2 regions of the Rhizobium indicum genome follow, and region 2 is predicted to be linked to the other one. Evidence: riboswitches for the same ligand, from Rfam matches in the RefSeq annotation. Region 2 holds a riboswitch; the other holds the start of a gene.
What was found. Region 2 has a riboswitch for S-adenosylmethionine ahead of metA (homoserine O-acetyltransferase MetA). Riboswitches for the same ligand answer to the same signal wherever they lie in the genome.
Positions count from the first base shown of each region.

Region 1: another riboswitch for S-adenosylmethionine. It lies ahead of FFM53_RS10440 (O-succinylhomoserine sulfhydrylase); the one in region 2 lies ahead of metA (homoserine O-acetyltransferase MetA).

Region 1 is NZ_CP054021.1:2,101,724-2,104,931, reverse strand. Features, by position in the region: gene FFM53_RS10440 (O-succinylhomoserine sulfhydrylase) at 251-1,435, opposite strand; SAM riboswitch at 1,478-1,556, opposite strand; gene FFM53_RS10435 (2'-deoxycytidine 5'-triphosphate deaminase) at 1,630-2,724, shown strand; tRNA gene FFM53_RS10430 (tRNA-Gly) at 2,784-2,857, shown strand; gene FFM53_RS10425 (DUF995 domain-containing protein) at 2,988-3,208, opposite strand, start outside.
Region 2 is NZ_CP054021.1:2,839,697-2,842,904, forward strand. Features, by position in the region: gene FFM53_RS13960 (ABC transporter ATP-binding protein/permease) at 1-1,590, opposite strand, end outside; SAM riboswitch at 1,705-1,782, shown strand; gene metA (homoserine O-acetyltransferase MetA) at 1,831-2,754, shown strand; gene FFM53_RS13970 (aldose epimerase family protein) at 2,981-3,208, shown strand, end outside.

The DNA.
Region 1 (3,208 bases), 740 kb from region 2:
ATCGTTAAGCCTAATTGTCAGTGTTAATTCCGTTTCGGAACGCCACGGCGGGCAAACTTGTTCCCCCGGTCTCACCTTGGTGAGATCCGGAACGGCCGAACCCCAAGCATGGCGCGCAAAAGTGTGCAGCGGTTTTGCGCGACATGCGTAAAAACAAAAACTAAAGCGCGAGGAGCGAATCTGAAAGATCGCGACGCGCTTTAATGAGATTCGGCCGAACCCTGGTGAGGTCCGGCCGTTTATCTGTCGATCAGGCCGAAACCTTGGCGAGCGCCCGAGCGAAATCCTCGATCAGGTCGTCGGTATCCTCGATGCCGGCCGAAAGGCGGACCGTGCCCGGAGAAATGCCGAGTTCGGCGCGCGCCTCTTCGGTCAGGTTCTTGTGCGTCGTCGTTGCCGGATGGGTGATCAGGCTCTTGCTGTCGCCGAGATTGTTGGAGATCTTGATGATCTGGAGCGCGTTCTGTAGCGCGAAGGCCGCATCCTTGCCGCCCTTCAGCTCGAAGGCGACCAGCGTCGAGCCGCCGGTCATCTGCTTGGCGATGATATCGGCCTGCGGATGGTCCTTGCGGCCGGGATAGATCACCTTGGCGACCTTGCCTTGCTCGGCCAGGAAATCGGCGATCTTTGCCGCATTCTCGGTCTGCTGGCGCACGCGCAGCGGCAGCGTCTCGATGCCCTTCAACAGCGTCCAGGCATTGAAAGGCGACATCGCCGGGCCGGTATGGCGGAAGTAGTCGTGCAGGTTCTCGTCGATCCATTCCTTGTCGGAAAGCACGACGCCGCCGAGGCAGCGGCCCTGGCCGTCAATATGCTTGGTGGCGGAATAGACGACGATATGAGCGCCGAGCTCCAGGGGCTTCTGGAAGAGCGGTGTGGCGAAGACGTTGTCGACGACGACCTTGGCGCCGATCTGGTTGGCGAGCTTGGCGACGCCGGCGATATCGATCACTTCGAGCGTCGGGTTGGTCGGGCTTTCCAGGAAGAACACCTTGGTCTTCGAAGTGATCGCCTTTTCCCAGTTCGCCAGATCCCGGCCGTCGATCAGCGTGCAGTCGATGCCGTATTTCGGCGCCAGCGTCTCGACGACCCAGCGGCAGGAGCCGAAGAGAGCGCGCGCAGCGACGATATGATCGCCTGATTTCAGCTGGCAGAGGATCGCCGCGGTTACGGCGGCCATGCCGGAAGCGGTGGCGCGCGCGTCTTCGGCGCCTTCGAGCATGCACATGCGCTTTTCGAACATGTCGTTGGTGGGGCTGCCGTAGCGGGCGTAGATGAAGCCCTCCGTCTCGCCCTTGAAGCGGGCTTCGGCCGCCTCCGACGTCTCGTAGACGAAGCCTTGGGTGAGATAGATTGCCTCGGACGTCTCGCCATATTGCGAACGCAGCGTGCCACCGTGGACGAGTTGGGTTGCGGGGCGCCAGGTCTTGCTCATGCCATCACCTTCACATAACAAAAAAACCGGTCGCAAAAGCAGACCGGTTTCAACCCGGTCTTTTTAGCCACTTGTTTAACGTGGCTGCAAGCCGACCGGCCAAATCACCACGGGATAATTCTGCAATACTGCTGTTAGCTGCTTGCGTCAATTCCCCGAGTTTGGTTTTGTCGGCGGCAAATGATGGATGAGGCATGATGGCTCGCGAAACGGGAATTCTGGCGGATCGCGCGATCTCCGCGCTGTTCGAAACGGGGCGTCTGCTCTCCGAGCGGGAGCTGGACCGCGACCAGATCCAGCCGGCAAGCCTCGATCTGCGCTTGGGCGGCAAGGCTTTTCGCGTGCGCGCCAGCTTCATGCCAGGCCCCTCGCATCTGGTGTCCGACAAGCTCGACCGGCTGAGCCTGCACGTGATCGACCTCTCCGAAGGGGCGGTGCTCGAAACCGGCTGCGTCTACATCGTGCCGCTGATGGAGAGCTTAGCGCTGCCGGCCGACATGTCGGCCTCGGCCAACCCGAAGAGCTCGACCGGGCGCCTCGATATCTTCACCCGCGTCATCACCGATTACGCCCAGGAATTCGACAAGATCCCGGCAGGCTATTCCGGCCCGCTCTATCTCGAAATCAGCCCGCGCACCTTCCCGATCGTCGTGCGCCGCGGCTCACGCCTGTCGCAGATCCGTTTCCGCGTCGGCCAGGCCCTGCTCGGCGAGCCGGAACTTTTGAAGCTGCACGAGAGCGAGACGCTGGTCGCCAGCAAGTTGCCCAACGTTTCCGGCGGCGGCATCGCCCTGTCGATCGACCTCGCCGGAGACAAGGACGGCCTGATCGGTTATCGCGGAAAACATCACACCGCCGTCGTCGACGTCGACAAGAAGGCCGAGCATGACCTCTTCGATTTCTGGGAACCGCTCCACAGCCGCGGCCGCAACGAGCTGATCCTCGATCCCGACGAATTCTATATCCTCGTCTCGCGCGAGGCGGTGCACGTGCCGCCGGATTATGCAGCCGAGATGACGCCGTTCGATCCGCTGGTCGGCGAATTCCGTGTCCATTATGCCGGCTTCTTCGATCCGGGCTTCGGCCATGCGCCTGCCGGCGGACGCGGCAGCCGCGCGGTGCTCGAAGTGCGCAGCCACGAAGTGCCCTTCATTCTCGAAGACGGCCAGATCGTCGGCCGCCTTGTCTACGAGCATATGCAGGAAAAGCCGGCCAGCCTCTACGGCTCCGGCCTCGGCTCCAACTACCAGGCCCAGGGCCTGAAACTGTCGAAGCACTTCCGCATCTGAAGCGTTGCACCCGGCGCGACTTGACAGCGGCCCCCATCTGTTGGAAATCTCGCTTCGTCGCGGGTGTAGCTCAATGGTAGAGCAGCAGCTTCCCAAGCTGAATACGAGGGTTCGATTCCCTTCACCCGCTCCACTCACCCTCAGCCCGTTCGCCGCCTTTTGAAGGCGCTTCGCAATCTTTTATGAAAAGGGTTGCGCGCAGGCATCGGCTCCTACAAGGATACAGATGGCGCCTCGGCCGCGCGCAACCCCTAGCTTCGCCTTTATTTGGTCTTACTGACGCTCGTCTCAATTCCCCCCAATTGAGACCTCACGTAGTCGCCGTGGCGAAGCTTTGCGAATTCGTCGGTGGCTTGTGCCGGTGCGCTCTTGAAAACGTACCATTCACCGTCCGGTTCGCGTTTCTGATAAATCAGGCCACCCTTCTTGCGGTGGCTGAAGCAGGTGATCGCCGTCGCCGTTCCGGTCTTGGCGTGCCAGTCGG
Region 2 (3,208 bases):
GCCGTCGAGCATCTTGTCCCAGCGGGCGCGGGTATCGAGCCTTGCGATCAGCGAATGGAGACCAACCTTGTCGAGGGCCGCCTCGACGGCGGCTTTCTCGTAGGCTTCGGGACGTTCGGGAAAGGCCAGCGCCTCGCGCAGCGTGCCGCCGGGAACATAGGCAACCTGCGGAACGAAGAGCATGTCGTCGATTGGCGGCAGGCCTATCGTGCCGCTGCCGCACGGCCAGAGGCCGGCCATCGCCTGGAAGAGCAGCTTGCGATTGACGCTGTGATCGCCGTTGATCATGATCTTTTCGCCGGCCTTGATCACGACATCGGTTTCACGCAGGCGAAAACCGCCGCATTCCTCGATGTCTTCGCCGACCTTGGCGACGATCACCACATCCTTCAACGTCAGCGTGTCGGGCGCGGCGTTTTCATAGGCGATGCTGTCCTTGAGGTCGAAGTCCTCTTCCATCTCGACCAGCGCCTGGCGGAAATCGGTGACGCGCATCAGCGTGGCGCGCCATTCGGCGATCGGGCCGAAATTGGAGACATACCAGCGCAGCGCCGTGTTGACCTGGTTGAAGGCACCGACCGACATCATCAGCTGGCCGAGGGTGAGGCCGCCAGAGAAATAGGCGGGGGCGGCAACGATGATCGGGATGACGATCACCAGCCAGCCATAGCCGGCCGAAACCCAGGTGAGATTGGTATTGGCCATGGCAAGCCGCTTGACGACTGTCAGGACCGAGCTGATGTCGGTGTTGATGCGCCGGCGTTCGTTCTCCTCGCCGCGGGCAACAGTAATTGCCGGCATGTTCTCATTGGCATGCATCAGCGTGAAGCGAAGCTCGGCCTCTTTCGAAAAACGGTCGGCATTGAGCTTCACCAGCTTCCGACCGACGACCTGGCTCAGCACCGAGGCGGAAGCGGCATAGAAAATCGCCGCCCAGACCATGTAGCCTGGAATGGAGAAGCTATGGCCGCTGATGCGGAAGATGAAGCCGCTGGAAAGTTCCCAGAGCACGCCGATGAAGCTCACCAGAAGAATGGTCGACTGCAGCAGGCCGAGAACCAATCCCGTCGTGCTTTCGGCGAGGTTGCGGGAATCTTCGTGCAGGCGCTGGTCCGGATTGACGCCGATCAGGCCGCTGGAGGCAAGCCGCAGCGCCCGCTTGCGCTTCAGCCACTGGTCAACCAGATCGCGGGACAAGCCTTCGCGCATATAGAGCGCCGTCATCTGATTCAGCCAGGCCTGCAGCACGTTGAGCAGCAGCAGTGTGCCGGCGATCATCGCGAAGATTTCGAGTTGGTGGAAGAATTCGCCGAGGTCGCGGCGCTCCAGCGAGTCGTAGAAGGGCGCATTCCACTCGTTCAAAATGACCTGGCCGTAGGACGTCGCCAGGATAACGAGGATCAGCACGGTCGCCAGAAACAGCACCTTGCCACGCACTTCCGAATTCCAGAATGCTGAGAACATGACGCCGAGGCGATATGTCAGGCTTAAATCATACCCTACCCTATCCTGCCTCCGGATGCCCGGCCTCCCCTCGATTTTATCTGCCATTACGCTTTTCCAAATCGCCCATACCCTTATAAATAACATGGTGGCGTTACCGGTCTATCAACAGATTCTATCAGTCATTAAAGTGTGATGATGCTTGCATGAGTCTCTCCTGCATGTACTCGCCAGTTGATTCGCAATCCGACTGGGTCTAATTAAGGCCTCCGTGGTGATTTGGCCGGCCGGCTTGCAGCCACGTTAAAAAAGTCGCTAAAGGGCCGCGTGCGGACCGGTAGCGATTTTTGTCGCCGCCGGTTTTTTGTTTTTGATCGAGTGACCGCAATGCCCATCAAGATCCCCGATACGCTGCCCGCCTTCGAAACCCTGGTTCAGGAGGGTGTGCGGGTGATGACCGAGACGTTGGCGATCCGTCAGGATATCCGACCGTTGCAGATCGGGCTGCTCAACCTCATGCCGAACAAGATCAAGACCGAACTGCAGATGGCCCGTCTCGTCGGCGCCTCGCCGCTGCAGGTGGAGCTGTCGCTTATCCGTATCGGCGGCCACAAGGCGAAGAATACGTCCGAGGACCATCTGCTTGCCTTCTACCAGACCTGGGAAGAAGTAAAGCACCGCAAGTTCGACGGCTTCATCATCACCGGGGCGCCGATCGAGCTTTTGCCCTATGAGGATGTCACCTATTGGCCGGAGATGCAGGAGATTCTTGACTGGACGGAAACGAATGTCCATTCGACGATGAACGTCTGCTGGGGCGCGATGGCGGCAGTCTATCATTTTCACGGCGTTCCGAAATACGAGCTGAAAGAGAAGGCCTTCGGCGTCTACCGCCACCGGAACCTGAAGCCTTCCTCGATCTATCTCAACGGCTTTTCCGACAATTTCGAAGTGCCGGTGTCGCGCTGGACCGAAGTGCGCCGCGCCGATATCGAGAAATCCGAAAGCCTGGAGATCCTGATGGAGTCCAGCGAAATGGGCGTCTGCCTCGTGCATGAGAAGAGGGGCCGGCGGCTCTACATGTTCAACCATGTCGAATATGATTCCACGTCGCTTTCCGACGAGTATTTCCGCGACGTCAATGCCGGCGTGCCGATCAAGATGCCGCACAATTACTTCCCGCATAACGATCCGGCGCTTGCGCCGCAGAACCGCTGGCGCAGCCATGCGCATCTTTTGTTCGGCAACTGGATCAACGAAATCTACCAGACGACGCCCTTTGATGTGGAAGAGATCGGCAGCGATCTCTGACCGTTGCCGATCACGCCTGGAGCCGATGCCGCCGCACCACTGCTGTGGCTTTTCTTTCTGATCCGCCGGTTGCGGATCGAAGCAAATCCGGGCAGGTTCCTGTCCTGAAGCCTACCACACCGCGCGTCTTCGTCGGACGTGCAATGCACACTTTCAATCGCTGCACATTCCTCAAATCGATTCCGAATTGAGGAATTTTCAGCAGGGACAGAATGGACGGTCGATCATGTCGGATAAGTTGGAGCGGGACGTTTTCGGGCAGACGCAGGCGGGCGAGACCGTCTATCGCGTCGTGATCAAGGGCGGCGGGCTGACGGCCAAGATCATCAGCTGGGGCGCGGTCATCCAGGATCTGCGTCTCGAAGGACATGATGCGCCGCTGCAGCTCGGCTTCGACGATTTCGACAGCTACCTCCTCTATTCGTCCTACTTCGGCGCGACGCCCGGCCGCTGC